3 linked regions of the Zobellia nedashkovskayae genome follow. The protein of the gene in region 3 interacts with the protein of the main gene of each other region in a pairwise test. Links are inferred from orthologs where the notes say so. Each region holds a gene or a part of one and is shown on either strand. Other genes may lie near its edges. The genes, in order: IWB64_RS11920, tsaE and rlmB.

The links.
Region 1: the proteins of rlmB (region 3) and IWB64_RS11920 interact in binary tests that used the Escherichia coli proteins (3 or more experiments, as listed by UniProt). The link is inferred for Zobellia nedashkovskayae from one-to-one orthologs.
Region 2: the proteins of rlmB (region 3) and tsaE interact in binary tests that used the Escherichia coli proteins (3 or more experiments, as listed by UniProt). The link is inferred for Zobellia nedashkovskayae from one-to-one orthologs.

The regions. Positions count from the first base shown.
Region 1 is NZ_JADDXR010000002.1:2,843,820-2,854,239, reverse strand. The notes cover bases 4,113-7,037. They hold IWB64_RS11920 (NAD(P)H-hydrate dehydratase), read right to left. Parts: upstream 6,390-7,037; coding sequence 4,836-6,389; downstream 4,113-4,835. Other genes in these bases: thrA (bifunctional aspartate kinase/homoserine dehydrogenase I), read left to right, coding at 6,767-7,037; IWB64_RS11925 (STAS/SEC14 domain-containing protein), read left to right, coding at 4,352-4,753; IWB64_RS11930 (ATP-dependent Clp protease ATP-binding subunit), read left to right, coding at 4,113-4,149. In the rest of the region: gyrA (DNA gyrase subunit A), read right to left, coding at 1-1,357; more of IWB64_RS11930, read left to right, coding at 1,603-4,112; more of thrA, read left to right, coding at 7,038-9,211; IWB64_RS11910 (homoserine kinase), read left to right, coding at 9,214-10,137; thrC (threonine synthase), read left to right, coding at 10,137-10,420. UniProt on the Escherichia coli protein: Bifunctional enzyme that catalyzes the epimerization of the S- and R-forms of NAD(P)HX and the dehydration of the S-form of NAD(P)HX at the expense of ADP, which is converted to AMP.
Region 2 is NZ_JADDXR010000002.1:3,679,596-3,689,938, forward strand. The notes cover bases 2,323-5,170. They hold tsaE (tRNA (adenosine(37)-N6)-threonylcarbamoyltransferase complex ATPase subunit type 1 TsaE), read right to left. Parts: upstream 4,028-5,170; coding sequence 3,617-4,027; downstream 2,323-3,616. Other genes in these bases: IWB64_RS14980 (alanine dehydrogenase), read right to left, coding at 2,323-2,418; IWB64_RS14985 (hypothetical protein), read right to left, coding at 2,527-3,201; IWB64_RS14990 (peptidase m28), read right to left, coding at 3,279-3,425; porX (T9SS response regulator signal transducer PorX), read right to left, coding at 4,041-5,170. In the rest of the region: IWB64_RS14970 (proline dehydrogenase family protein), read left to right, coding at 1-654; IWB64_RS14975 (DUF4258 domain-containing protein), read right to left, coding at 692-1,072; more of IWB64_RS14980, read right to left, coding at 1,219-2,322; more of porX, read right to left, coding at 5,171-5,582; IWB64_RS15005 (HD domain-containing protein), read left to right, coding at 5,728-6,957; lpxD (UDP-3-O-(3-hydroxymyristoyl)glucosamine N-acyltransferase), read left to right, coding at 6,981-8,030; IWB64_RS15015 (bifunctional UDP-3-O-[3-hydroxymyristoyl] N-acetylglucosamine deacetylase/3-hydroxyacyl-ACP dehydratase), read left to right, coding at 8,011-9,396; lpxA (acyl-ACP--UDP-N-acetylglucosamine O-acyltransferase), read left to right, coding at 9,398-10,183; efp (elongation factor P), read left to right, coding at 10,266-10,343. UniProt on the Escherichia coli protein: Required for the formation of a threonylcarbamoyl group on adenosine at position 37 (t(6)A37) in tRNAs that read codons beginning with adenine.
Region 3 is NZ_JADDXR010000002.1:560,870-571,273, reverse strand. What follows is about bases 2,460-5,368. They hold rlmB (23S rRNA (guanosine(2251)-2'-O)-methyltransferase RlmB), read right to left. Parts: upstream 4,333-5,368; coding sequence 3,586-4,332; downstream 2,460-3,585. Other genes in these bases: IWB64_RS02455 (T9SS type B sorting domain-containing protein), read right to left, coding at 5,222-5,368; IWB64_RS02460 (prolyl oligopeptidase family serine peptidase), read right to left, coding at 4,425-5,213; IWB64_RS02470 (SusC/RagA family TonB-linked outer membrane protein), read right to left, coding at 2,460-3,080. Outside these bases: more of IWB64_RS02470, read right to left, coding at 1-2,459; more of IWB64_RS02455, read right to left, coding at 5,369-7,897; IWB64_RS02450 (DUF3179 domain-containing (seleno)protein), read right to left, coding at 8,119-9,141; IWB64_RS02445 (SusD/RagB family nutrient-binding outer membrane lipoprotein), read right to left, coding at 9,255-10,404. UniProt on the Escherichia coli protein: Specifically methylates the ribose of guanosine 2251 in 23S rRNA.

The sequences.
Region 1 (10,420 bases), 2.3 Mb from region 3 along the record:
CTTTAAGGTCTGCTATAGTCAAAATAACCTCATCGTATTCAGCACGTAATTTGTCTTGTTCAAGACCCGTTAACTGACGAAGTCTCATTTCAACTATCGCTTTTGCTTGAATCTCGGTAAGCTTAAAGCGCTCCATCAAGTTTTCTCTAGCTTCATCTGCATTAGATGATGCTCTTATGATAGCAATTACTTCATCTATATTATCAGAAGCAATAATTAAACCTTCTAAAATATGGGCACGAGCCTCAGCTTTCTTAAGTTCAAACTCTGTACGTCTTACAACTACTTCGTGACGGTGTTCCACAAAATAGTGAATCATCTCTTTTACGTTCAACAACCTTGGACGGCCATTTACCAACGCAATGTTATTAACACTAAAAGAGTTTTGTAATGCCGTATACTTATATAAGGTATTAAGAACGATGTTTGGAATAGCATCTCTTTTCAAAATATAAACGATACGCATCCCGTTTCTATCCGATTCATCCCGGATAGTCGATATACCTTCTATTTTCTTTTCGTTGACAAGATCGGCAGTTTTCTTGATCATATCTGCCTTATTGACCTGATATGGAATCTCGGTAACGACTATACACTCCCTACCTTGAACCTCTTCAATAATAGCTTTGGCTCTTATTTTTACTCTACCTCTACCGGTATGAAAAGCCTCTTTAACGCCTTCATAACCATAAATAGTCCCTCCTGTAGGAAAATCCGGTGCTTTAATATAGGTTATGATCTCATCGATCTCTATATCATTGTTTTCGATATAGGCAATAGTTCCGTTCACTACCTCTGTAAGGTTGTGCGGCGGCATATTAGTTGCCATACCTACTGCAATACCTGAAGCTCCGTTTATCAACAAGTTGGGTACACGGGTAGGAAGAACCGTAGGTTCTTGCAAAGAATCATCAAAGTTTAATTGATGATCTACAGTATCCTTATCTATATCCGCCAACATGTCATCGGCGATCTTTCGCATCCTTGCCTCAGTATAACGCATAGCCGCAGGGCTATCACCATCTACCGATCCAAAGTTACCTTGCCCATCTACAAGCATGTAGCGTAAACTCCACTCTTGCGCCATACGCACCATAGAATCATAAACGGACGTATCACCATGAGGGTGGTACTTACCTAAAACCTCACCTACAATACGTGCAGACTTCTTATGAGAGCTACTGGAACGAACTCCAAGCTCATGCATTCCGTACAACACCCTTCTATGAACGGGTTTTAGACCATCCCTGACATCAGGTAATGCACGTGACACAATGACTGACATCGAATAGTCGATGTAAGCAGATTTCATTTCGTCTTCGATGTTAATCGGGATCAATTTTTCTCCTTCTGCCATTTTTAAATCCTAGAATTACTTTAGTTAAAAAACATGCCAATATACGTAAAATGATAGCCTTTAAAGCACATACGGCTTTCTTTATTAAACAATTTATCAACACTTTTTTTTACACTAAAAATTGTCGGTTCTCATTAACACCTATTCCTTTTTCATTATTTCCGGATACTTTATCTAATATTAGGTACACTATTTGCGTTAGATTGGTATAGTTTTAGTAATTTTATAGATGAAAGGATAAATTTATGGATGATAATTTTTCACCGAGAGTAAAAGACGTAATTGCTTATAGTAAAGAGGAGGCGCTACGGTTAGGCCATGATTTCATTGGTACCGAGCATCTAATGTTAGGGCTTTTGCGAGATGGTAATGGCAAAGCAATTAGTATTCTTGACGCTATGGAGGTCGATTTAGATCATCTTAGGCGAAAGGTTGAAATTCTTAGCCCTTCCAATCCAAACCCGAATAGTTTACAAAAAGATAAAAAGAACCTGCATTTGACGAGGCAGGCAGAGCGAGCCCTAAAGACTACGTTTTTAGAAGCTAAGCTTTTTCAGAGTTCCTCGATCAATACTGCACATTTATTATTATGTATTTTGAGAAATGAAAATGACCCCACCACGAAACTACTTCACAAACTGAAAGTAGATTATGATGGTGTAAAGGAACAGTTTAAATTTATGATCACAAGCGATGATGATATTGTAGACGCACCAACTTCCGAATCGTTTCCTAGTGAAAACGAAGATAACGAAGGTAAAGAAGGTAGCTTTGGAACTGCAGCCGGACAAAAAGGAAACAAAAAATCAAAAACCCCTGTACTTGATAACTTTGGTCGTGACCTAACGCTTATGGCGGAGGAGGACAAACTTGACCCTGTAGTTGGCAGAGACAAAGAAATTGAGCGTGTTTCACAGATTCTAAGTAGAAGAAAGAAAAACAATCCTTTACTAATAGGTGAACCTGGTGTTGGTAAAAGTGCTATTGCCGAAGGTTTGGCACTACGTATCATAAACAAGAAGGTATCACGTATTTTGTATAATAAAAGAGTTGTAACTCTTGACCTGGCTTCTTTAGTGGCAGGTACAAAATACCGTGGCCAGTTTGAAGAGCGTATGAAAGCGGTCATGAACGAACTTGAAAAGAATGATGATGTTATTCTTTTTATAGATGAGATTCATACCATTGTAGGTGCCGGTGGTGCCACAGGTAGCTTAGACGCGTCAAATATGTTCAAACCTGCCTTGGCAAGAGGCGAAATTCAATGTATTGGAGCCACTACGCTAGATGAATACCGTCAGTATATAGAGAAAGATGGTGCACTAGAAAGACGTTTCCAAAAAGTTATTGTAGAACCTACAACCGTTGATGAGACGATTGAAATTCTTCATAACATCAAAGCAAAATATGAAGACCACCATAATGTAACCTATACAGACGAGGCTATAATTGCTTGTGTTAAGTTAACCAACCGCTATATGACGGACCGTTTCTTACCGGACAAAGCTATTGATGCCCTTGATGAAGCGGGTTCTCGTGTTCATATTGTAAATATGGATGTTCCTAAACAGATTCTAGAGCTTGAGAAAAAGCTTGAAGATGTTCGTGAATTAAAAAACAGTGTAGTTAAAAAGCAGAAGTACGAAGAAGCTGCCAAATTACGCGATGATGAGAAGCGTCTTGAAAAAGATTTGGCTTCTGCGCAAGAAAAATGGGAAGAAGACAGCAAATTACATAAAGAAATAGTTAGTGAAGACAATGTTGCCGATGTTGTTTCTATGATGAGCGGTATACCCGTAAACAGAATAGCACAAACAGAAAGCAATAAATTAGCTGAACTACCGGACCTTATTAAAGCCAATGTTATTGGTCAAGATGAAGCGGTTGCGAAGGTTGCGAAGGCAATTCAAAGAAACCGTGCTGGGTTAAAAGACCCGAACAAGCCTATTGGTTCGTTCATTTTCTTAGGTCAGACCGGTGTTGGTAAAACTCAATTGGCCAAGGTATTGGCACAACAACTCTTTGACTCTGAAGATGCGTTAATACGTATTGATATGAGTGAATACATGGAGAAGTTCGCTATTTCTAGGCTAGTAGGTGCACCTCCGGGATATGTAGGCTACGAAGAAGGTGGCCAATTAACTGAAAAAGTTAGACGTAAGCCTTACTCGGTTATTCTATTAGATGAAGTTGAAAAAGCGCATCCAGATGTATTTAACATGCTGTTGCAAGTTTTAGATGATGGTTTCCTTACGGATAGTCTAGGACGTAAAATAGATTTTAGAAATTCTATTATCATTATGACTTCTAATATCGGAGCACGTAAATTGAAAGATTTCGGTCAAGGTGTTGGTTTTGGAACTTCAGCAATGAAATCTCAAGAAGATAGTCATCAGAAAGGTGTTATAGAAGGAGCACTTAAGAAAGCATTTGCTCCTGAATTTTTAAATAGAATAGATGATGTTATTGTTTTCAACTCGTTAGAAAGAGAAGACATACACAAAATCATTGATATTGAGCTTCGCAAATTGTTTGCTAGAATCAAGGATATTGGATATGAACTAAACCTTACTGACAAGGCCAAAGACTATATTGCAGACAAAGGTTTTGACAAGCAATATGGTGCCAGACCGTTAAAAAGAGCTATTCAAAAGTATATTGAAGATGCTCTGGCCGAAGAGATAGTAAATTCTAAACTTGAAGAAGGAGATACTATCCTAATGGACCTAGACGAGAAGAAAGAAGAACTTACTATTGAAATTAAAAAAGCAGAAAAATCTTCTAAATCATAAACTTAACGTAAGAAATGTTAGCAAAGGGAGTCAATTAAATTGACTCCCTTTTTTCTTATGATAAAATTTCAACGTAAGAAACACTACACAATACTATTCTGGCAATAGCACTATAAACGATATTTACGCTTTTAATCTATTATTTTTTACAATAGATTAGGATACATCTACATTCGTCTCAGGACATTATAATATATTTAAAATGAAAGTGAGACGACCAAAGAAGACTATCATAGTCAGGGAGTATCAATTAGATGTTGGAAAAATACAGGTTTACGAAAACTATATGGTTTCGCTGTTTGATGAAGGGGCAACACTTACATTAGAGAGAGTATACCAAATAATAGGGATTTCAGAAATTCATTTTAGGGATAAAAACTTTGGCTATATAAGTCTGAGAAAAAATTCCTATGCCGTAGACCCTACTATTTACACCTATTTGAGACAACTAGACAACCTTAAGGCATTAGCAATTGTTTCCGTAAAAGAAATAGACATGCATAACTTTAAGATTGAAAAACTTTTCTATAAAAAACCAATGAAATTCTTTATTGAATTTGATAATGCAGTCACTTGGGTCAAACGACGTGTGAAAGCAAAATAGTATTATATAACTCTACCAAAAACAAAAAACCTCAAGACTTTGAAATCTTGAGGTTTTCGTTTTTCTATCTCTTATTAGCGGGCTATTCTGGCGGCGCTTCATTTTCATTAACTTCAGGTCTACTTTCTGGCTGCGCGAATAAATCTATAAAAGCGGATCCAATATCATTAATAACATTAGTTGCCGTGAGTGCTTGGTATCCTGTTTTATCAACAGCAATATCTCCTGCCCTACCATGTAAATACACTCCAAATACAGCCGCATTTAATGGACTATAGCTCTGAGTAATCAATCCTGTTATCATACCAGTTAAAACATCACCGGTACCAGCTGTTCCCATCCCTGGATTACCTGTCGTGTTTACATAACCCTTTTCATCATAGATCGTAATGGTATGCGACCCTTTTATTACTAGAATGCAATCGTATTGTTTAGAAAATTTCTTGGCTTTGTCCAGCTTATCAAAATCATCTTTCCACTTTCCTATCAAACGTTCCAATTCTTTTGGATGTGGTGTCAATACACTTTGAGCAGGAATCTTTTTAAGTAAGCTTTTGTTTTCTGAAAGAATATTAAGGGCATCTGCATCAATTACTAGGGGCTTTTTATTTTTACTTAAAAATTCATCTAATGCTTTTACCGTGCTCTGATCTTTTCCTAACCCTACACCAATACCTATTACCGTTGGATTAATATCAAATTCAATGTTAGTAATATACTTTTCATCGGCATCGGTCAAAACCATTGCTTCTGGAAAATTGGTTTGAAGAGGAATATATCCACATTTAGGAACGTAAGCCGTTACCAAACCGCTACCAGTTTCCAAACAAGCCTTTGAAGCCAAATTAACAGACCCTATTTTCCCGTAACTACCACCTACGATTAAACCATGTCCATGAGTACCTTTATGCGAAAATTTCTCTCTCGGAATATAAACCGGAAGCATTTCATTTTTACCTATTAACTCATAATACGTTTCAGTATTTGCTAAAAATTCAGGATCAAGACCGATATCTAAAACTTCCCATTGTTGGGTAAAAATACCGGTTTCAGGTAAGAAAAAAACCAATTTCGGAACCTGAAAACTTAATGTATGGTTTGCTTTTATTACCGCTTTTTCATCTTTCGGAACCTTATCCGTAAACAATCCTGATGGAATATCTACAGAAAGTACAAAAGCTTCTGATTTTTGAATATGCTCAAACAAGTTAACAACCCAAGAATCGGGTGCACGATTCAAGCCTATTCCAAAAATGGCATCTACCACTATATCTTCACGACCTATTTCTGGTAAAACCGAATTTTCCTCAAGAAATTCAGGCCAAATTTTTCTATCTTTTAATCGGTCTAGGTTTACTAAGAAGTCATCTGAACGTTTCTTGCTATAGTTTACAACGTACACGGCTATATTATATCCATGTTCTTGTAGATGGCGTGCCAAAGCAATACCATCTCCGCCATTATTGCCAATACCACAGAACAAGTGAATTTTTACCGGTCCTCCTTGAATTCTTAAATGCAACCAATTGAAAAGTTGAACGGCCGCACCTTCCATTAATTCATTACTAGAAATATTATTCTTTTTTATTGTTGCCTTGTCGGCTTCATAAATTTGCTTTGCAGAGAAAATTTTCATGTATAAAATTGTAGAATTATCTGGTTTTTAAATATGTACTTAGTTGTTGATTGTTACTTCTGTATTAAAAACAAGGGTTTACAACCATAAATCCTTGCAGAAATCTCACAAAAATTTGAATAATGTAAGTAATTAACATTAACGCTTAATAACTAACAACAAAAATTTGATTAAGAATCCAAAAGTACTACTTTTGATGCTTTCATTTTTACTATGTATCAGCATATCGCAAACATATCAACTGAATTTTTCTTCACGACCAATGGTTCAATCAACACGTTTGGCACCACCACCCCTTTGGGGTAGACAAAAACATATCAGTTCGCTATTGCGTTATTTCGCATTCAATCTATTTTTAAGAGTTAATTTCATCTAACATGAAAGTTTTAAAATTCGGCGGCACTTCTGTTGCCAACGCCTCCAACATATCATTAGTAAAAAATATTGTTGCCAATACAAATACCAATAAGACCATTGTGGTGGTATCAGCTTTTGGTGGAGTCACAGACCTCTTATTGAATGCGGCACATTTGGCTTCAAAACAAAGTGAAGGGTATAAATCAATTTTAAAAGAAATTGAAGACAGACACTTAGAGACTGCCAAGGCACTTATTCACGTCAATGCTCAAAGCAAGGTACTTAGTAAAGTCAAAAGTGAACTCAATACTTTGGAAACACTATTGGAAGGTGCGTTTCTAATTGGCGAAATTACTCCTCGACTTTCCGATAAAATTGTAAGCTATGGCGAACTTTTATCATCATATATCATTAGTGAGTATTTTGCACAAGAAGGCTTGAAAGCCGGATATGTAGATAGCAGAGAGCTCATCAAGACCAATGAAGTTAATGGCAAAGCCACGGTTAATTTTAATTTAACCAACGCTAATTGCACAAATTTTCTTGATAAAGACAAACACCAAGTTATTGTCATGGGAGGTTTTATTGCTTCCTCTGAAAACGGGAACTCCACCACTTTAGGACGTGGAGGTTCTGACTATACAGCGGCTATCGTTGCAGCAGCGATCAATGCTGAATTCCTAGAAATTTGGACAGATGTTAGCGGTATGTATACTGCTAACCCTAAGTTGGTAAAACAGGCTAAAGCAATCCCACACATATCTTATGAAGAAGCCATGGAGCTTTCTCATTTTGGAGCCAAGGTTTTATACCCACCAACCATTCAACCGGTATTGGCTAAGGGTATCTCTATAGTAATAAAAAACACTTTTGAACCTGAAAATGCAGGTACATTAATTACCAAGAACAAAAACGAAAAAGGTAAGACCGTACGCGGTATAAGCCATGTTGAGAATATTGCTCTTTTATCTCTGGAAGGACCGGGAATGGTAGGTATCCCAGGGACTTCAAAACGATTTTTTGAAGTACTTTCCCAATCAGAGATAAGCGTTGTACTTATTACTCAAGCGTCTTCTGAACATTCAATCTGTGTAGGTATTGCTGCCGATGATATTGATAAGGCTACCGAAGTTGTGAACGCCGCTTTTGAATATGAAATTGAACGTGGAAAAATAAAACCTGTAATAGCCGAAAAAGATTTGGCCATTATTGCTCTAGTTGGTGACAATATGAAAAGCCATCAGGGTTTGAGCGGTAAAATGTTCAGCACTTTAGGGAAGAACAATGTAAACCTAAGGGTTATTGCACAGGGAGCATCTGAGCGAAACATTTCTGCAGTCATTAAAAAAGATGATGTCAAGAAGGCTCTTAATGCCCTTCATGAAGAATTTTTTGAGGAAAACATAAAACAGCTGAACTTATTTGTTATGGGTGTTGGTAATGTGGGTTCAAAATTTTTGAATCAAGTTTATCAACAAAAGAAATTTTTAAAGGAAAACCTAAAATTGAATATCCGCGTAATAGGAATGTCCAATTCGCGAACCATGGTTTTTGAAGAGAATGGAATTTCTCTTAAAAACTGGGAAGAAGCTTTAGCCGGTGGTCAAAAAGCCGATAAAGTGGAATTCATGAAAAAGGTGAATGAACTCAATTACCGTAACAGTATTTTTGTTGATAATACGGCTAGTGAAGAGGTTTCAAAAACATACAATACCTATCTAGGAAATAGTATTTCTGTAGTTACTTGTAATAAAATTGCATGTTCTTCCGCCTACGAAAATTACCAAGAATTAAAATCGCTTGCTAGAACTTACAATGCTCCATTTTTATTCGAAACTAATGTGGGTGCAGGATTACCAATTATTGATACATTAAAGCATTTAATTGCTTCTGGTGATAAAATTCTTAAAATTCAAGCGGTACTTTCTGGAAGTTTGAACTTTGTATTTAACAATTTTAATGATAAAACTACTTTTCATGATATTGTAAAACAAGCCCAACAAGAAGGCTATACAGAACCAGACCCTAAGATTGATTTAAGTGGTGTTGATGTAATGCGAAAAATATTGATTTTAGCTAGAGAAAGTGGGAATCAATTAGAGATTACAGATATTGCTAACAAATCTTTCTTACCACAAGAAAGTTTGGATACGGATAATAACGAAGACTTTTTTGCTACGCTCATAAAGCATGAAGATGATTTTCAGGCCATGTATAAAGAAGCTAATAATGCCAACAGCAAGCTAAAATATGTTGCCCAGTTTGAGGACGGAAAAGCAAGCGTAGGTTTACAAGCTATACCAAAAGGTCATGATTTTTACAACTTAGAAGGCAGTGATAATATCGTGTTGTTCTACACAGAGCGTTATCCTAACCAACCTATGATCATAAAAGGAGCAGGTGCAGGTGCAGATGTTACAGCATCAGGTATTTTTGCCGACATCATCAGAATCGGAAATTTCTAATCATGAAGGAAATCAAAGTTTTTTGCCCTGCCACTATAGCAAATGTTTCGTGTGGATTTGACGTCCTAGGTGTCGCCCTTGATAATGTAGGCGATACAATGGTTGTTAGGAAAACCCAAGAAAAAGGTATCCGAATCACCAAACTTGAAGGTCAAGATTTACCTATGGAAACGCTTCAAAATGTTGCAGGCGTAGCAGGTTTGGCTCTTTTAGAAAAAAGCGATTACACAGGTGGATTTGAAATAGAAATCTACAAAAAGATTAAAGCCGGTAGCGGAATTGGAAGCAGTGCCGCAAGTTCTACTGGTGCCGTTTGGGCCATGAATGAACTTTTAGACAGACCGTTTACCACGCTTGAGCTCGTTAAATTTTCTATGGAAGGAGAAAAACTGGCAAGCGGAGTAGCTCATGCAGATAATGTAGCTCCTGCCCTATTTGGTGGTTTTACATTAGTACGTAGTTATGACCCACTGGATATTATTCCAATTCATACGCCAATAGAATTACACGCAACTGTAATTCATCCACAGATAGAAGTTAAAACATCAGATTCAAGGAAGATACTTAAAACCAATATTACCTTGGCGGACGGTATTAAACAATGGGGCAATGTTGGCGGACTCATAGCTGGTCTGTTTACTGAAGATTATGACCTCATAGGCCGTTCATTGGAAGATCACATTGTAGAACCTATACGTTCCATACTTATACCTGGTTTTGATCAAGTAAAAAGTGAAGCCCTAAAGGCTGGTGCCTTAGGTTGTGGTATCTCAGGCTCGGGTCCATCTATATTTGCGTTCAGCAAAGGGATAGATACCGCAAATGAAGTTGCCGCAGCAATGAAAGAAGTATACAAAAACATCGGTATTGATTATGATGTTCATGTATCTAAAATTAATAGTGAAGGAATTAAGACCATACAGTAATGAATTTTTACAGTCTAAACAAAAAAGCCCCTGAAGTTTCATTTAAAGATGCCGTTATTAAAGGTATTGCGCCTGACAAAGGTCTTTATTTCCCTGAGAAAATAGAACCGTTGCCTAAGCGTTTTTTTGAAAATATTGAAGATTTAACGGACCATGAGATTGCCTTTAACGCAATTCATCAATTCGTATCCAAAGAAATACCGAATGAAAGGCTTCGTGAAATCATTGCCAAAGTACTTGACTTTGAGTTTCCTGTTGTAGAAATCGAAGAAAATGTGGCTAC
Region 2 (10,343 bases), 3.1 Mb from region 3 along the record:
GATTTAGATGTCTCCCTGCTTATTGATGCGGAAGAAAGTTGGATGCAGGGTGCTGCCGATCAACTCGTTGAAGACATGATGCGAAAGTATAATAAGAAGAAAGCTATTGTGTTTAATACATTGCAAATGTACCGTTGGGACAGGTTAGATTACTTAAAAGATCTTCAACTACGTGCTAACCGAGACAATTTTAGGATTGGAATGAAAGTTGTTCGTGGCGCTTATATGGAGAAAGAAAACGATAGAGCCGAAGAAAATGGGTATAAATCACCTATTTGTGTTTCAAAACAAGAAACCGATGAGAATTTTGATAATGCCGTAGCTTATATAGTGAATCATTTAGATACCGTTTCAATATTTTCAGGAACGCATAATGAGGATAGTTCATATAAGTTAATGGCTCTTATGGAAGAAAAAGGCATATCGAATAATGATAACCGTGTTTGGTTCGGGCAATTGTATGGCATGAGTGACCATATTTCCTTTAATCTTGCGGATAAAGGTTATAATGTGGCTAAGTATTTGCCATTTGGTCCGGTACGGGATGTAATGCCTTATTTAATTCGTCGTGCAGAAGAAAATACCTCTGTAGCAGGACAGACAACCAGAGAGTTGTCTTTGTTGAAAAAGGAAAGACAGCGAAGAAAAATTTAATACAAATGGCGTCCAGAACAACAGTTTTGGGCGTTTTTTAATAAGTAATGGATTCTAAAAGAGCTTTTTCTCTACAGTTTTTAATTCTCAGAACAGCTTCTTTATCCTTTAAAGTACCTTCTATTATGTAAGTTTTACATGGGGTGGTTTTGGTTTCGCTATTTGAGAAATCTACCTCGCCATTTTTTAAGATGTTGATGATATCTAGGGTGTCAATCTTCTTTTCAGAAAATAGCCTACTTACGTCTTCAGAATAGGACATTTGTTTTGAGCGGATATCCTTAAGCGTCCTACAGTTTGGGAAATAGCAAAATGAAACACCCGTTTCATCTGATTTTTTCTTTAAAATAAACGTCAAAAAAACGATTCCGATAGAAAGTCCAATAAGATAAAAACCCAAACGTTTTAAAAAATCCATTATCTCTTAACTGAAATTAGTGTTCTGTATTTTCGGTTTTTATAGGTATTAGATATAGCCAAAGCAACCTGTTCAAAACGGAGGCAAAAATAGTAATAAACCACCTATTTATGGTAGGGAAGGTAAATTGATATTGAAATTAACCTTTAAAAAATAAGGAAATTGATGTCACTGTACTGTAAATCAAACCATTCACCTACAGATTTGTTGGTTAAAATACCATGATACATATAGAGTCCATTTCGTAAACCTTTATCAAAACGCAGTGAATTCTCTAGACCGCCATTTTCGCCCAATTCAAGTAAATAAGGGGTGAAAATATTACTGATAGAAAGCGTTGCCGTTTTTGGATAGCGAGAAGGGATGTTAGGAACACCGTAGTGTATTACACCAAATTTCTCAATGGTGGGTTTGTTGTGTGTAGTTACTGTGCTTGTTTCAAAACACCCGCCCATATCTATGCTCACATCAATAATAACGGCGCCTTTTTTCATGTGTTCTACCATGCTGCTGGTGACTACTACGGGTGACCGGTCTTTACCGCGGGTAGCACCAATGGCTACATCGCAACGTTTTAAAGATTTTAAAAGGTTTTTAGGCTGAATAGTAGAAGTATATACTGTTTGCCTAAGATTGGATTGAATACTACGTAATTTAGAAATTGAATTGTCAAAAATTTTGACATTTGCACCAAGCCCAATGGCGGAGCGAGCAGCGAATTCTCCTACCGTACCTGCTCCAATAATAACCACTTCAACAGGTGGAACACCGCTTATATTCCCGAACATGAGTCCGTTACCATCATTGGTAGCAGCCATGATTTCGGAAGCGATAAGAACGGAAGATATTCCTGCAATTTCACTTAGTGAGCGCACAGCCGGGTATTTACCATCTTCATCACGGATATACTCAAAAGCAATGGCGGTAATTCGTTTCTTGGCCATCTTTTCAAAATAGGCCTTACTCTGTGTTTTTATTTGTAAAGCTGAAATAATGGCCGTTTGCGGATTCATCATTTCAAGTTCTGAAAGTGTTGGCGGCTCTACTTTTAGAAGTAGCGGACAGGAAAACACTTTTTTTGTATCTCGGGTTATTTCTCCTCCCGCATTGGTGTATTCTAAATCTGTATAATGGGCACCTTCTCCGGCTCCGGATTCAATGAGTACACGATGACCGTTAGCAGTTATGGCATTTACCGCATCTGGGGTAAGGCAAACACGTTGTTCTTGATATTGGTTCTCTTTGGGGATGCCAATAAATAGTTCGCCCTTTTGACGAAGAATTTCCAAGGTTTCCTCTTGTGGAAGCAACTGGTGTTTGCTAAAAGGAGAAGATGGTTGGTTCATAGTTTTTACTTCTAATCGTACGATACGCGATTAATAGTAAAAATACGACATTTTGTTGAATTTTGGATGATATCATACTTTGCGATATCGTAAAATAAGTAAGGTAAATTAGAATTTAGGTCGAAGCCAGTTGCTACATCTAAGCTGAAATTGCTTAAAGGTATATTCTATATTATCTGTAGATAGCTTGGTGTCTATTTTATCTGATAAGGATTTGTATCCTGAAGAATTTCTGGAGGTTTCTTTAGCAATGAATTTATCTACTTTTTTATCAATAGCCTGTGATGCTTGCTTTTTCTTTAAAGCGGTCAATTCTGCCTCCATGGCTTCTAAATCTATTCCGTGCACGTATTTATCCACAAGTTTGAGTCTTATGAAGTAAACAACGGGTATAACTACCATGCAGACACCTAATAAATATAATATTTCATTTTCATCAATTTTTTTAATATCCTCACTGAGAACACTATAAAGTTGAAAACTGTACATGGCTATTGGAATTAATAAGGCATGATACCACCATTGTTTACAGGTCGTAAACCATATAGTCAAAAGTGCTAGAGGTACAAATTTCCCAATATAAAAATAAAATGCAGTAGATACATCTTTATAGCCGTTATTGGTAAATTCAATCCAAAAAACAGTCCAATTTTCATCTGATTTTAAAGGGATGTATTTGTAAAAATAAAATATCAAAGGAGTTATCGCTAAAAAAATAGCTATCAAACCTTCTATAATTAATTTTTTCCGTATTTGATTTTTATCAACCATAATCAGTACCATAACTCTAAAGATGAGATTATATTGCGTAAAAAAAGCACCTTATTAAAGTGCTTTTCAAATAAAAATAAGATTCTTAATTAATGTCTACCGCCATCAATTTCGGCAGTTTTCTTATCGATAGAATTAGTTTCATATAAGCTATCATCTTCAGATGTATTGCTTGAATCACAAGAAACGGCTAATAAAGTTGCACATGCTAAAAGACCAAATACTAAATTTTTCATTTTGAGGGGTTTTAAATTAAAAATCAATTAGTTATTTCAGCGAAAGTAGGAAAAAAAAGCTTCAAATGTACGTCTTTAAACGTTAAAACAGAACAACTTAGCCGAGAAACCTTACACTTTAACTAATTTAACAAGTTTTGGACAATAACCTATACTTCAAACAATGTTTTTACCTCTTAGTGAAAAGTGTTTTAAGAAATTTTAATTTGGCGGGTTTGCATATCTACTACTTCAATGAAAACATTAGTGCTGTTCTCTGGTAGAAAAGATTTTATTTTTTCTGGCCATTCTATAAAAATCCATACATCCTGATTTAAATAGTCTTCAAAACCCATGTCCAATGCTTCCATTTCATCATTTATGCGGTAGAAATCAAAATGGTAAGCTAATAGTTGCCCTTCTTTACTTTCGTATTCGTTTACAATACCAAAAGTGGGGCTGTTTCCTGCATTTGCAACGCCAAGGTGTTTTACTATAGCTTTAATCAATGTGGTTTTGCCGGCACCCATTGGTGCGTGAAATAGGAGTACCTTGCTTTTGGCATTTTCAATTACCTTTTTGGCAATTTCACTAATTTCATTTTCGGTGTATATAATATCCATAATTAGAGCAATACTATTTTGGTGATAGAACTATGAATGGTATAATCATCTCTTCCAAAGAAACCCCGCCGTGCTGGTAGGTGTTCCGGTAATAGTTAACGTAGTGATTGTAGTTGTTGGGATAAGCAAAGAATAGGTCGTTTTTTGCAAATATAAAGGAACTACTCATGTTTATACGGGGCAAATGAATCTGGGCAGGGTCTTTGGCTGCCAAAACGTCTTTGTTTTCATAGGTAAGACTTCGTCCTGTTTTATAGCGCAGATTAAGGCTCGTATCTTTATCGCCAATTACCTTAGAGGGTTGTTTTACATTAATGGTTCCGTGGTCTGTGGTAATAATTAACTTCATCCCCATTTGTTGCGCTTGCTGAATAATTTCTAACAAGGGTGAGTTTTTGAACCAACTCTGCGTAAGAGACCTATAAGCTTTATCATTACTAGCCAATTCTTTAATGACTTCCATCTCTGTCTTTGAATGTGAAATCATATCCACAAAGTTGTACACGAGTACGGTTAGGTCGTTATCTTTTTGCGATTTAAAGTTCTGAAACAGATTTTTACCTTGTTTTAAAGAGCTTATTTTATGATATTCCCATTTTAGGTTTAGGCCTAATCTTTTTATTTGTTCGCCTAGAAAATCGGCTTCATGAAGGTTTTTGCCACCTTCATCCGTGTCGTTTTTCCACCATTTTGGATACTTTTTCTCCATGGCCATTGGAGTAAGGCCAGAAAAAATAGCGTTACGGGCATACTGCGTAGCGGTGGGTAAAATGCTGAAATAAGACTCTTCCTTGTTCTTTTTGTAAAAAGAACTTACGGTATCTTCAAAAGCATACCACTGGTCATAACGAAGGTTGTCAATAACCAAGAGTAGGGTAGGTCCGTCTTTTAGCTCAGGCTTTACGAGGTCCTTAAATAAGGTATGCGAAAGAACAGGGCCATCCCCGTCAAACCAGCTTTCGTAGTTTCTTTCCACAAATTTGCCAAAATGGGTATTTGCTTCGGCTTTTTGAGATTCTAGAATTTCGAACATGCTATTGTCTTCAATATCTTCTAGACGTAGCTCCCAATATATTAGCCTTTTGTAAAGGTCCACCCATTCTTCAACTGAATTCACCATAGATAAATCCATGGCTATCTTCCTGAACTCCTGCTGATAGTTGGATGTTGTTTTTTCTGAAACGAGACGCGAATGGTCAAGGTTCTTTTTTAAGGATAGAAGAATCTGGTTTGGGTTTACGGGCTTAATTAGGTAATCGGCAATTTTGGAGCCAATAGCTTCTTCCATTATAAATTCTTCCTCGCTCTTGGTAATCATTACAACAGGAATGGATGAATCTAATATTTTTATCTCAGCTAAAGTTTCCAATCCTGATATTCCGGGCATGTTCTCATCCAGAAAAATAATGTCAACTCTGGATTTCTGCAACTCTTCTAATGCTTCTTGTCCACTTTGACAGGTGATAACATCATAGCCTTTTCCTTGTAAAAATATAATATGTGGTTTGAGTAAATCAATTTCATCATCTACCCATAATATGGAAATCTTATTCATTTAATATACGTATTGCTTCTATTTTAAAACGGTGAAAAATAACCTTCAAAAAACCGAATGGTCATCAAAATATTCATTTACCGAGTCTATTACTTTGTCTTTTGCCTAACTTTACCACTGTGAACATTGCAAAGCAACCCTCATTTTGATAAACTCAAGAAAACTTAAAATTTTTAATGATCCAATTTACGGATTTATTACTATTCCGAACGGACTAATATTCGACCTGATTAATCATCCGTATTTTCAGCGTCTACGAAGAATATCTCAAATGGGCTTGTCCTATTTGGTATATCCAGGTGCTCATCATACGCGCTTTCATCACGCTCTAGGGTCTATGCATCTTATGCAGAACGCCTTGCAGTTGCTGGAATATAAAGGGGTGGAGGTCAGTGAAGAAGAGAAAGAAGGGCTATACGTTGCTATTCTTTTACATGATATTGGGCACGGACCTTTTTCACATGCTATGGAGCATAGTATTGTAGAGAGTACTGATCATGAGCATATTTCGTTGCAGTTTATGGAGGCTCTAAACGAAATCTTTAACGGAAGATTAACGCTGGCCATTTCAATTTTTAAAGGAGAATATGAAAAGCGATTTTTAAATCAGTTAGTATCTAGTCAGTTAGATATGGACCGGTTGGATTATTTAAAACGAGATAGCTTTTATACCGGTGTAGCCGAAGGAAACATCAATTCAGAACGATTAATTACCATGCTTAATGTTGTTGATGGTAATTTAGTGGTGGAGGAAAAGGGGATTTACTCTGTAGAAAAGTTTTTGATGGCCAGAAGGTTTATGTACTGGCAGGTATATTTACATAAAACCGGAATTGTTGCTGAACAACTGTTGATACGTATACTTAAGCGGGCCAAGGAGATTATGCAAGAAGGGCAAATTGTTGTTTGTAGCAATGCGCTTCGGTATTTTATGGAGCACCGAATTGAAAAGAAGAATTTCAATAAAGAAACGCTAAGTATCTTCTCTAAATTGGACGATGTAGATGTATTAGCGGCCATAAAATCATGGCAAGACCATACAGATTTTGTATTGTCAACGTTGTGTGAAATGCTTATAAACAGGCAGTTTTTAAAAGTAAAACTTAAGAACAGCCCAATTGACAAAGCTGTTTTGCAAAAACATATGGACAGGGTTAAAGTAAAACATAATCTGTCTGATCACGAAACGACTTATTTTGTTTTTGAAGGAAAGATAGAGAATAAGGCATATGACCGTCACCATCAGAACATCAATATATTAAGAAAGAATAAAAAGTTGATTGATGTAGCAAAAGCTTCCGATCAGTTAAATCTTAAAGCGCTGTCAAAAACGGTGACAAAATATTATATCTGTTATCCCAAAGATTCTGTTTAACTATTTTTCTTACTTTTGTGCTCATGGTATTTACAGCAGGTCAAATTGCAGGTATTTTAGAAGGTGAATTACTAGGAAATTCCGAGGTTACCGTTCATAAATTGGCCAAAATAGAAGAGGGCGAGGAAGGTACTCTGACTTTTTTGGCGAACCCTAAGTATACTTCTCATATTTATTCTACAAAAGCGTCTATTACGATAGTTAATAAAGATTTTGTTCCTGAGCATGAGCTTAAGACCATTCTTATTAAGGTAGAGGATGCTTACGAGGCTTTTGCAAAAATACTGGAATTTTATAATGAAGTAAAGAACAATAAGAAAGGTATTGAGGAGCCGGTATTCAAATCGGAAACGGCTACATATGGCACCGATTTTTATCTTGGGGCATTTTCTTACTTAGGTAATAATGTTACTATAGGAGATAATGTAAAAATTTATCCCAATGTTTATATTGGCGATAATGTATCCATAGCCAATAACGTAACGATTTTTGCGGGTGCTAAAATTTATTCCGAAACGGTTATCGGAAATAACTGCGTTATCAATAGCGGCGTAGTTATTGGTTCTGACGGATTTGGTTTTAGCCCGGATAAAAACGGTGAATATCAAAAAGTACCACAAACCGGTAATGTTATTTTAAAAGATAATGTAGACGTAGGTGCCGGTACTACTATAGATAGAGCTACTTTGGGTTCTACAATTTTACACAAAGGCGTAAAGCTAGATAATCACATTCAAATAGCGCATAATGTTGAAATTGGCGAGCATACTGTAATAGCGGCCCAAACGGGAATTGCAGGATCTACCAAGATAGGTAGACGGTGTATGATTGGTGGGCAAGTAGGTATAGTAGGACATATTAAGATTGGCGATAACGTAAAGATACAGGCACAATCCGGTATTGGCCGTAACATTAAAAGCAACGAAGTACTACAAGGATCCCCTGCATTAAACTATGGGGATTATAATAAGTCGTACGTTTACTTCAAGAACTTGCCAAAGATTTTGAATAGAATAGACGAATTGGAAAAAAAATACAGCGATCATTACAAGAATGAAACAGAGAACCATTAAGAAAGAGGTTATTTTAAAAGGCGTTGGCCTCCATACCGGTGCCGAGGTAACCATGAAATTTGTTCCCGCACCTGAAAATCACGGGTACGCGTTCAAGAGAGTAGACTTAGAAGGAGAACCGATTATTGAGGCTGATGCCAAATACGTGATCAATACTCAGAGAGGTACCAACTTGGAAAAAAGGGGGGTTAAGATACAGACTTCAGAGCATGTTTTGGCTGCTTTTGTTGGTCTTGAAATAGATAACGTCCTAGTTGAACTGGATGCTCCTGAACCTCCGATCATGGACGGCTCATCAAAATATTTTGTAGAGGCCTTAGAAACTGTTGGTGTTGTAGAACAGGATGCCGAACGTGAAGAATACATTGTAAAAGATGTTATTTCTTATAAGGATGAAGCAACAGGTAGTGAAATAACTGTTATTCCATCAGATACCTATCAGGTAACGACTATGGTAGATTTTGGAACCAAGGTTTTAGGAACCCAAAATGCTACATTAGAGCGGTTATCCGATTTTAAAGGTGAGATTTCCGAAGCACGTACATTTAGTTTTCTTCATGAACTTGAAATGCTCCTTGATAGTGGACTTATAAAAGGTGGTGATCTAAATAATGCCATTGTTTATGTGGATAAAGAGATTTCAGAAGAAACCATGCGAAAGCTAGAAAGCGCATTCGATAAGAAGAAGCTTTCGGTTAAGGCCAATGGTATTTTGGACAACCTTACTTTACATCAACCTAATGAAGCTGCAAGACATAAATTATTAGATGTTATTGGTGATGTAGCTTTGGCGGGTACTCGTATAAGAGGTAAAATAATTGCCAATAAGCCAGGTCACTTTGTAAATACGCAGTTTGCAAAGAAACTGTCTAATATTATAAAATTAGAGAAAAGGAATAAAATTCCACAATACGATTTAAATCAACCGCCTTTGATGGACATCCATCAAATTATGGAAGTACTTCCTCATAGGCCTCCGTTTTTGTTGATTGACCGTATTTTAGAATTATCCGATACACATGTAGTAGGGATGAAAAATGTGACAATGAATGAAAATTTCTTCATTGGTCATTTTCCCGGGGCTCCAGTTATGCCAGGTGTTTTGCAAGTTGAAGCCATGGCTCAAACAGGAGGTATCTTAGTTTTAAGTACTGTTCCTGATCCAGAAAATTATTTGACGTTTTTCATGAAAATGGATAATGTCAAGTTCAAGCAAAAAGTACTTCCAGGTGATACACTAACATTTCACTGTAGCCTTATTACGCCAATAAGAAGAGGTATTTGTCATATGCAAGCGTACGCTTATGCCAATAATAAGCTTGTATGTGAGGCAGAATTAATGGCGCAAATAGCTAAAAAGAAATAGAATGAATCAACCCCTTGCCTACATTCACCCAGGCGCAAAAATTGCTAAGAATGTTGTGGTAGAACCGTTTACTACAATTCACAACAACGTAACGATAGGTGATGGCACTTGGATCGGTTCTAATGTAACCATAATGGAAGGCGCTCGTATTGGAAAAAATTGTAATATTTTTCCAGGTGCCGTAATTTCCGCTCCGCCTCAAGATTTGAAATATAATAATGAAGACACCACGGTAATAATTGGTAATAACACTACCATTAGGGAGTGTGCTACTATTCACAAAGGTACTTCTGATAGGAATAAGACTGTAATTGGTAAAAATTGCCTGATTATGGCTTATTGTCATGTAGCGCATGACTGTATTGTTGGTGATAATTGTATTTTTTCAAACAATTCTACGCTTGCAGGACATGTTACTATTGGAGATAACGTAATTCTTGCCGGCTTGGTGGCTGTGCATCAATTTGTATCTATTGGCCAACATGCTTTTGTTACTGGTGGTTCTTTAGTTAGAAAAGATGTTCCTCCTTTTGTAAAAGCAGCTCGTGAGCCACTTTCGTACGTGGGTATTAATTCCGTAGGTTTACGTAGACGTGGTTTTGTATCAGAAAAGATTCGTGAGATTCAGAATATCTATCGTATTCTTTATCAAAAACATTACAATAATTCACAAGCAACACAAATTATAGAAGCTGAAATGGAAGCTACTCCTGAACGGGACGAGATTCTACAATTTATCAGGGATTCCCAACGCGGAATCATGAAAGGATATTTCAGTAATAATTAATCATAAATTTTTAGTCTGGAGGCTTTGCCGAAGTAGACATAGCGTCCATCATAAAAATCACTTACTAAATAGTATATAAGAAATGGCATCAACATCAGATATTAGAAAAGGACTTTGCATTCGCTACAATAATGATATTTTCAAAATTATTGAGTTTATG
Region 3 (10,404 bases):
CCGTACCCTGAGAGAGATATGCCATCTATAAAAGTGCCTTCAAGCCATTTGTCTGGAAAATCATACGACAATGTTATCTCGCGTAAACGTATCCAAGATGCATCATGTATATTCGGTTCTGAAAGCCCTCCAAAACCGTATCTTCTCCAAAGATTATTGTTCTCACTAACTGAAGAATCTGAATAAGGAATTACTTGTGTATTAACAGCACCAGTTGATTGTACAACGCCTGGAATAACAGTGGTCTGGTCTCTAACCAAAGTTGCTTCGGAAGTACCAAAATAGTCTAGAATTCCACAAGTTCCACACCACACATCTCCGCCTTCTCTAATGTCAAACAAGACAGATAGACCAAGACCTTTGTATCTAAAAGAGTTGCTGATACCTGCTATCCAATCAGGAATTGGGTCCCCTACAACACCGTCTTCAGGATCTTGCAAAGCATATCCATTGTCATCTATCAACACTTCACCGGCATCATTTCTTAGATATCGTGAACCAAATATAACACCATAAGATTCGCCAACGACTGCACGGGAACTGGTACTAGTAAAACCTGTTAACAGTATATTTTCTACACCTTCGGTCAGTTCTTCAACTACGTTCTCGTAAGTAGTCCAGTTTACATTAACATCCCAAGAAAAATCTTCTGTTCTTATTGGAGAACCACCTAGACTTACTTCATAACCTGTATTAGAAACAACTCCCGCATTGTCAAAGCGATCTAAAAAACCGGATGATGGAGCAGCGTCCACCGGAATTATTTGGTCTGTAGTTTCTTTATCATAATAAGAGAAGTCGAATTTTAAACGGCTCTTAAGCATGGATAACTCTATACCTATCTCAAATTCAGTTGTTTCTTCTGGTTTTAAATCAGGATTTCCAGCTCTTGAGGATCTTTCAAAAGAGGTTGCATCATACGCCGGAAATGTAGTACTCTGAATAAATCCGTCTCCGCCAACTAGGGTTCCATTAAAATTTGTTGTGGTTGCATATACAGGTGCATCATTACCTGATTTACCCCAAGAACTCCTTAGCTTACCATAGTTTATAAAGGAATCTTGATTAAGTAGTTCACTAAAAACAAAACTACCACCTATAGAGTACGATTGAAATGTGTTACTATCTACAGGTAATGTAGATGACCAGTCATTACGGAAAGATGGGGTTATGAATAACATATTGTTATAGCTCAACGTAGCAGTGGCGAATGCCCCGATTAGCTTCTTAGCGCTAGAATTTTCAGAGGCTTGAGTGGTTTCAACATTACTTAAATTAAAGAAACCAGGAATTGTCATTCCATCACCAATGACAGTTTGCCTATTGAATTTAGTATAATATCCATCATATCCAATACTAGAGGTAATCCCAAGTTTTTCACTAAAATCATGGTTTAAACTCATCAAGAAGTTCCAGTTTATATCTTGGTTTGCGATAACATCGTTTAATATCCTACCGGATCCAAAGTTGGCATCTAGTACATCAAAACCAATTTTTCTGGTATCTGTATAACGGTCAATGGAAGCCGATGATTTAAAACTTATGGCATCACTTAAATCATAAGTAAGTCCCATTTTACCAATGGTTCTATTAACATCATCTTTATTGGAGTTTTTAGCAACCGTAAAATAAGGGTTGTTATAAATTCCGTCTCTATAACTTCTTTGACCTGGCAATTCTGATCCAGGAATGTCATAGTAATAAGTGGCTTCACTATCTGCTGCAGCTTGTCCCGTAAGACCATTTCCATTGTCAAAAGTTGGACTAGACCTTACTAATCCAAGCATTATACCAGAAATATTGGATCCTCTTTGAACTCTGGTACCACCAGAGTTGGTGTATTGCCCTGATGCATCCAATCTCAATTTTTCGCTCAATTTTGCTCCAAGGTCTAATCTGAACGTTTTTCGTAAAAATTCTTCATTTGGTGAAATTCCGTTTTGTTTTAATCTACCAACCGAGGCACGATAATTGACAATTTCATTTCCACCACTTGCGGACAAATTAATATCAGTAGCATCTCCAGTTTTGAAAAAGTCATATTGATCATAGGCTCTTGCTGCTACGCCGTTTCCAGTTCCCGCCGGAACTAAGCGCCCACCTCTATCAAATGGGTACGAAGAATCTCCATCAAATTCCAAATCTGAAATTTTGGGTCCCCAAGTATCACCTTCAAACGTTTCAGGGCCTCTGTATTCCAAGCCCGAACCATCTTCATTATGCCTACCTTGAGAATATACCTGTTGTAACGCAGGAACTTTGTTGTAGCTAGATAAGGTTGTAGAAGTACTTAATGTAAACCTTGTTTTACCGGCCTTACCTTTTTTTGTGGTTATCAAAACTACGCCATTGGCTGCTCGCAGTCCGTATAAGGTTTGAGCTGCAATTCCCTTAAGAATGTTTACTGATTCAATATCATTTGAGTTGATATCAATGGCACGATTCGAGAAATCACTACCACCTGTCGCAGAATTGTTAAAAGAATCCGTTGGATCCTCCGCAAAAGATGAGTTGTCAATTGGTACACCATCTACTATAAATAATGGTGAGTTAGAACGTGTAATAGAAGTATTACCTCTAATTCTAATGTTTGCAGAAGCTCCTACAGAACCTGAAGAAGTGGTAACTTGTACACCCGCAGCCTTTGAACTTAAAGCAGAAACTAAATTAGTTTCCCTAGCTTTTGTTATTTCGTCAGAATCTACGCTTTGAACAGCATAACTTAAAGATCTTGGATTGGATTTAATTCCTTGTGCGGTAACAACAACTTCTTGCAAAGCCTGTGCATCTTCTGTCATTTGAAGATTGATAGTGCTTGAAGTTGTAATGGAAACAGTCTCGTTTTTGTAACCTAGATAGGAAAAAATCAATGATTGACCTTCGCTGGCGGAAATAATATATTTTCCGTCAAAATCTGTTTGGGTACCGGTGGTTGTTCCTTGAACAACAATGTTGACCCCTGGTAACGGCAAACCACTTTCATCTGACACCGCACCGGTAATCGATTTGTTTTGTGCAAAAGTGATTTGCACTATTAAAGCCAGAAAAAGGGTTAATAGTCCTCTTAATTTTACTTTCATTTTATTAATGTTTGAATTAGTTGCCTATAAAAGTCTTAAATTAATGTTAAGAATCCTATTTTTTTTAACTTTAAATTATGCGTGCATAGTTTTTGTGCGTGATATAATTGTATTTTTCTGTCTATTTATTACAAAAAAAACACATTTTGTAGCTTCAGAATTAAATAAAATCGAATTTATTAACTTATACTGATTATGTGTGCTGAATTATATAGGATAGCAAAATTGAGATTTTTATATACTAAAAGATAAAAGCTCTTTTAATATATACTTGCAGGTAATTCAACAGTAATTTCTGTTGAAAAAAGAAGCTTAACATTAAGTAATTAGGTACATTATGGATGTAATATATTGTGACGAAGAAGTTTCATGAAAATTTTATAAAATTACCACCCGAAGAAGTTGTTCCTGACAAGGGAATTCAAATTACGTACCACTACAAAGAAAATAAAGAGAGTGATACTCTAGAATAGGCGTAGACTACACTCTGTGAACCTACTTTTAATTAAGATTTAACTGAAGTTCTTTGTCTTACAGCTTCATATAAGAATACAGCACAAGCAACAGAAACATTTAAAGACTCAATTTCACCTAATAATGGTAATTTGGCTAAATGGTCCGCAGCCTTTAGGGTAGAGGGGGAGATGCCTCGATCTTCAGAACCCATAATAATAGCCGATGGCCCAGTAAAATTAACGTCATAAACGGAGGTTTCCGTTTTCTCGGTAGCACCAACTACGCTTATACCACTTGCCTGTAAGTAATAAACGGCATCTTTAATATGGTCAACTTTTGCGATAGGCACTTTAAAAGCGGCACCGGCAGAAGTCTTAATAGTATCTGCAGTTACAGGTGCAGCACCTTTTTTCTGAATAATGATACCATCAACTCCGGTACATTCTGCAGTTCTTATTATAGCCCCAAAATTACGGACATCCGAAAGTTGATCTAATAATAAAAATAAAGGAGCTTTCTTGTCCGCTATCACAGATTCAACAAGTTCCTCAAGTTCATAAAAGGTAATAGGGGAAATATTGGCAACAACACCTTGGTGGTTGCTTTGTGTCAATCGATTCAGTTTTTCAATAGGCACATAAGAAGAGTTGATTCCGTTTTTACGAATCAATCCTTCTAACTCACGCGATAAGTCACCTTTAAGGCCTTTTTGGACAAACACCTTGTCTATGGGTTCATTAGCATTTATAGCTTCTATGACCGCGCGTATACCGTAAATTTGAGTTGTTTTGTCCATGGGCGCAAATATAGGTTATTACAGAATTATATTATTGGATTCTGTTATAAGAATAATTGGCTTGATTCAGAAAAATACCGTCAATACTTTGGCTATTTCCAGATGGAGGTAGTAAGCCAGTCGACAGCATCTTCAAAATAGGATGCGTATTCACAAAGTTCCGTGTGCGTTAAACCGCCTGCTACTACAAATTCAATTGTACTTCCTGCTTCAACTGATTGGTCTACCCACGCTTGGGTTTCGGATAAGGGGAAGAGTTCGTCGTTCTCCGCGTGAATTACATATAATGGGGTAGGGATTTCTCTAGCTTCCCCATTTGTGTTTGTAGTATTGTAAGAACTGGCCATTGGAATACCTGCGCTAAAAACTTCAGGTTGTGTTTCTGCAAAGAACCAGCTTCCAATGCCTCCGTTGCTATAACCTGTTACGACTACTTTCTCCGGGTCAATATTCCAGTATTTTAGGGCAAGTGTAGTTAGTCCCATAACTTGGGATTGGTTTATAGGTTCAAACCATAGATTTGTTCCGCCGTTCGGACTTATTACATACGCATTGATTGAAGCTGTAGCTGCTTCTAAATAACAAGATGTATTTTTATGTGCATCTGGACTCCCCCCGGCAGCGCCATGAAGATTAATAAAAAGAGATTTCTTTTCATTTGAAGGTTCGGGGGCAGTTACTCTAAAATTCCAAGAAAGTCCGTCAGGAACTTCCAAGGTATAATCGTTATTACCTTCGTTAACAACCAGTTCAGAAAAGCTTTTGTCTACGTCTTCAAATGTAATATCTACTTCTTTTACTTCCTCATCGACAGAGTCAGAACTGCATGAAAAAAGGAGAAGGGTAGATACTGAAATAATCAATATCTTAATTGTTTTCATAATGTATATTATCGTTTTAGCGTAAAATGGCCTCGTAGTAGCCTTCCATCGGCCAATGATACGCGGAACCAGTAATCTGAGGATTGCAGAGGCTGACCGTTAAAATTCCCGTCCCAACCTTGTGAAGTGGGGTCTATTTGCGCTAGAAGATTTCCGAATCTATCAAAAATAGAAATACGCGCATTAATTTGATTCTCAGAGCCAAATCCCTCTATTTGCCAATAGTCATTACTTTGGTCGCCATTGGGTGTAAAGAATTTTGGATAGGCTAAAACAGAAACTTCTTGCGAAATAACTCCACATCCATCTATATTTCGAACATAAATCATATGGGTGCCCGTAGCAACATTCTTGAAGATATTGCTTTGCTGATAGTTGCCATCATATTCTAAACTGTATTCAAACGATCTATTACTATTCATTATGACTTCAACAATATCATTTGAGACCTTGATGTTTTTAATACCGGGTAGCTCAGTTTTTTTGACTGAAATAGTGCTAGTAGCGGAACACCCGGTGTCATTGGTAACAGTTACAAAATAGATTCCTTCCTGAGTCGTGTTTATTGTGGATGTCATCTCACCGGTTGACCAGAGGTAGGTGTAGCTGGTATTAGATTCATTTTTAATACCAGATGTTAAGGTCGTACCTTCTTGATCAGTACCACAGAGCAATACGTCTTGGTTAGGTTCGATATCGAATTGTTCAATTTCGATATCGAATGTACCCGAACCATAACAGATGTTTTCATTTTCTACTCTAACATAAATTGTATTGGTGCTTGATATGAAGGTATCAGGTAAGTAATCTCCGGATCCTAAAAGCGCTTTGTTCTCTGATAGATAAAATTGAATGGTACTATTTTCAGTTAAATTCAAGTCATTACGAATAGCCTGTCTTTTTAAATCAAGGCGAAACTCACCGGTACCATCATCTAATGCGCATCCATTCAGATTAGCAATATCTAAAGTCAAGGTTTGCTTAACTTTTAATTTCACCTCGGCATAGCTATAGCATAAACTAATTGGGTTTAATACTTTGGCTACGAGTAATTCATCTGGCACGACGTTTTTATACTCCATTGGTAGTGCATTTACGTTGGTTGTATCCAATTCTGCACTAGGCAAATCATTATAATAAAATACGTTTATAATTTGATCAGCATCTAAACTGACTGAAGAATTTATATTAGCGAGATTGAATTTCTCTAGTCCATTACTATTGGGTGTATTAGTACATTGATAATATTCAACTATATCCGAAGGTGTCTTTGGAGTGTCAAAAATAATAACAGTTTTTGTAATAGGATCACTTACTGTGCTACCAATAGTTTTAGTAAGAGAAACTGTATATTCTCCAGGAGCAGAGTATGTATGTTTTGGAGATATTTCATTGGAAGTAGCGCCATCATCAAAATCCCATGTTACTGAATCAAAAGGGGCGTCACCCTGTATTTCAAATTCAGTTTCATCTCCTAGACAAACATTTTGAAATTCAAACTTTAGAAGAAATAAGGATTGAACGTAGGGTGGGAGGCCTAATTCTGAGAATCTTCCGCCCAAAGAAATAGTGTTTGCTACATAATTGCACCCAGTACCCAAAACTTCAGGGTTATTGATGACTGATATACTGGTACCGGAATTATTAATGGAATAACCTGCACGATAAATTTTTCCATCAATAGCTAACTGAAGTGCTCCAGCAACGTTTGTAGAAGAGTTTATATCCTGTATGGATTCCTTTATATCACTCGATGTCAAATCAAATTGATATAGTGAACTTCCTAAAGGGCTTCCATCATCTTTATAATTATTGACGGTAGCATATAATCTAGTTGATTTTGGAGAAAATTCAATTCCATACGGTATTTTGCTGTTTAGAAGTGCCTGTTCATTGAAAACACTTCCCGTATTGGCATCAAAATTATACAGCAAAACTTTACCTGACTGTCTGCTTTGCGTTTTTGGGCCTGATACATTGCTATTACTGACCTGGCTATGGGCAATGGCCAACTTTTTACCATCTGGTGAAACCTTAAGATACCCTATAGCATTTTGTTTATAACCACCTGTGGGTACATCCGTGTTGCTCGGGCTAATTACTGGTGTGGTATTTACCCCGCTTTCATCGACTTTAAAGGCGTAAAAAGAATCTGTAAAATGGGTGATCACCCAAGTAGATGTGCCATCTTCATGCTGTACAGCAGATACTTTTTCAGAACATTTTAGACGTAGTTCTTCTGAATTGCTTTGATTGTAAGTAACAAGATGTATGTTTTTTTCTGATGTAACGACATCTCCAAACCCATTGTTTAGTGTTAAGTCAATCAAAGTGTAATTCAAACCTTTGTTATCATCTTCATCAGGGTCAGGTTCATCAACGGTAAAGATATAGTACTGAGTTCTTTCTATGTTTTTAGGTATGATTATAGAGGACTGAGTACTAGATTCGTGTCCAAACAATCCGGTTCCATTTGGCATTAATCTATGCGATTTGTCCCATACATTTAATCCGTCTGAATAAAACAATAAATTTCCATTCTGATCTGATATGGTTGAACAACCTTCATGAGTTTCTAGTTTTCCGTTAAGTAATGGTGTAGGAATACCACTGTTGAAATCAAGACCTGCGTTGTTTCCAAAATACCACCTACTAGCTTCTCTTTGGGAATATGCGTGCTGCATACTAACAAAGAAAAATAGTAAAAAGTATTTTAAGAATTTCCTTGGAAACATTGTGATTGAATTAATTATTAAAAATAACTAAAAATTAGTTATTATCATACTTAATCCATCGGTACATTATGTAGTTTGTCTAAGACATTTACTCTTCGACCTTAATCTTGATTCCTAGGGTAGGAAAAGGTGCTAATTAGATTATTTAAGTAAAAAAAATGTGGGTTCTGTTATTCAAAGAAAACAAAATCATCATAAAAATCTTGCCAAGATTGCCACGCTGCGGTATAAGCTTTTGGGGAGTCTAATTGCATATTTTTTTCAGGACCATCAACTACTAAACCCATAGCATTGTAAACGTTTCCTAAATCATCTTTGAAAAAAAAAGAGTCTTCATCAGATACACTGTATATTCTTTTGCTGTCAATATAATAAGAGCTTACGAAGTTCCTCTCCTCATTTCCTAAGACCAGTACTTTTTTTCCAGTTATTATGGTGTTGAGTAATGTTAGACCCGGCTCTTGAAATAAGTCGTATTTAAAAATATGGATTTTAACATTGGCTATTCCTGAAATTATTCCATATCTAAAATAATCACGATTTGTGGTTCCCGGACTTGAGATATTCTCTACTACTTCATTATTCACTTGTTCATTATAAACTTTAGCAGTTGGAAATTTTTCTTTTACAGTTTTCCAATCTGTTTCAACAACGTTAAAAGTATTTGGGCTTACATAATCGTATTGGCCTCGTACCCCTCTAATTAACATTTGAGACCATATGGAGTTAGTTTCTATATCTATTGGCATAAGGTTATCATTGAATAAATAACCAGAAGCTTTTAGGGTTACTACATTGTTATCTATAGTTCTGTCCCAAGCTATAGTGCTGGATGTTTGAGGACAATGTGTTATGGCGTATTTTTTATTCTCGTACTCGTTATTGATTATTTCATAGAGTCCAATGAAAGAATTTGGATATGCTCTTAATTCAGTAGGTCCCAAACTTATTAAAGTTGTTGGGTGATTGTCCTGATAGGAAACCGTATTAATTGGAGTGAATGAAGCCGTAGTTACTAAAGGGAAAGGGTTATATGGTCCTAATATTTTGGATTCAGAGATAGACCAAGCAGGCTCTTGGGTGACCTGTTCATTAGAAATGGTCTCTACGTTTTGAATCGTTTCGGACGATTCACATGACCAAATAACAACGCATAATAAAATTATAAGGCTATTTTTTAGTGTTTGTAACATGCTTTATAGTTGAATATACTTAAATAGTCTATAAAAAATAGAAGTCCTTACAATAAAAAAGAGCCACTGGTTTCCCAGTGGCTCTTTAATCATTTTATAGTATTTGATAGAACTTAGTTAACGTCCCAAAAAACAGTGGATGTTTTTGTGTCACCCCCCATGGCTGCTGCACCTGCTGCGTAACTAGCACCGTTTCTACTTGGTTCGTTTATAGGATAGGTATACCTACGTGGAACATCTTCTCCTGAAGTAGGAGGTATATTCATCATTGGAAAACCATATTTTCTGTAAGTGGACCAAGCTTCAAAACCTCTGTTGAATAAGTGTAACCATTTTTGCACAGCAATTTTCTCTTGCCAAGTACTTGCAGCTGTGGCATAAGCTACGTCTGGGTTAGCTAAATAAGTTGCAACATCGTCAACAGCCCAGAATTCAAAAGATGCTGTAATGGCAGCCTCGTAATGAGCCGGAGCATCTGCAGGAGAACCTACTAAACCTAATTCTGCTGCTTCAGCAAGTAAAAACTCAACCTCAGCATAATCAAGAATATCACCAGGAGTATCAGGTTGATGAAAAAGATCGCCTAAGTGAGTGTAGTCTCCGTAAGGTGCGTTTACACCATAAGGGCCACCAACATATGTGTCAGATGATCCGTCTTCTTGTAAGTTATCCGCAAAGTATACAGTTCTTCTTGGATCCTCTAAGTCATTCATGATGTCAATAATAGTATTTGAGCCAATAAAATCCTGTCTTCCGCTCTCAACTAAATCAGTCCAAACCGGATTGGTATTTGGAGCACCATCTAAATATGCAAAAGTTGCATTATCGTCATTTGATGTAAATACACCACTAGCAACAGCTTCAGATGCCATAGTAGCAGCTTTACCTGCATCAACAGACTCAATTCTAACAGCCATTCTTAATTTAAGTGAATTAGCGAATTTTTTCCACTTAGCCATATCACCGGCATAAATTAAATCAGAGCCGCCAAATGATCCTTCCGATACAGTAATTGAAGCAATAGCTGCATCAAGTTGTGTAATTATTGCTGTATATATTGCTTCATCGTCATCATAAGCAGGTAACACATTGTCAATATCTAATGCTTCTGTGAATGGAACATCTCCAAAAGAATCAGCTAATACATGATACGTATAGACTTCCAAAATGCTAATAGTAGCAAGTTGGTTGGTAACCAATTCAGCAGAAACCGTTGAGTTGTCCGTATCGTTAATAATAACTTTAGCTTCATCAAGGTCTTTC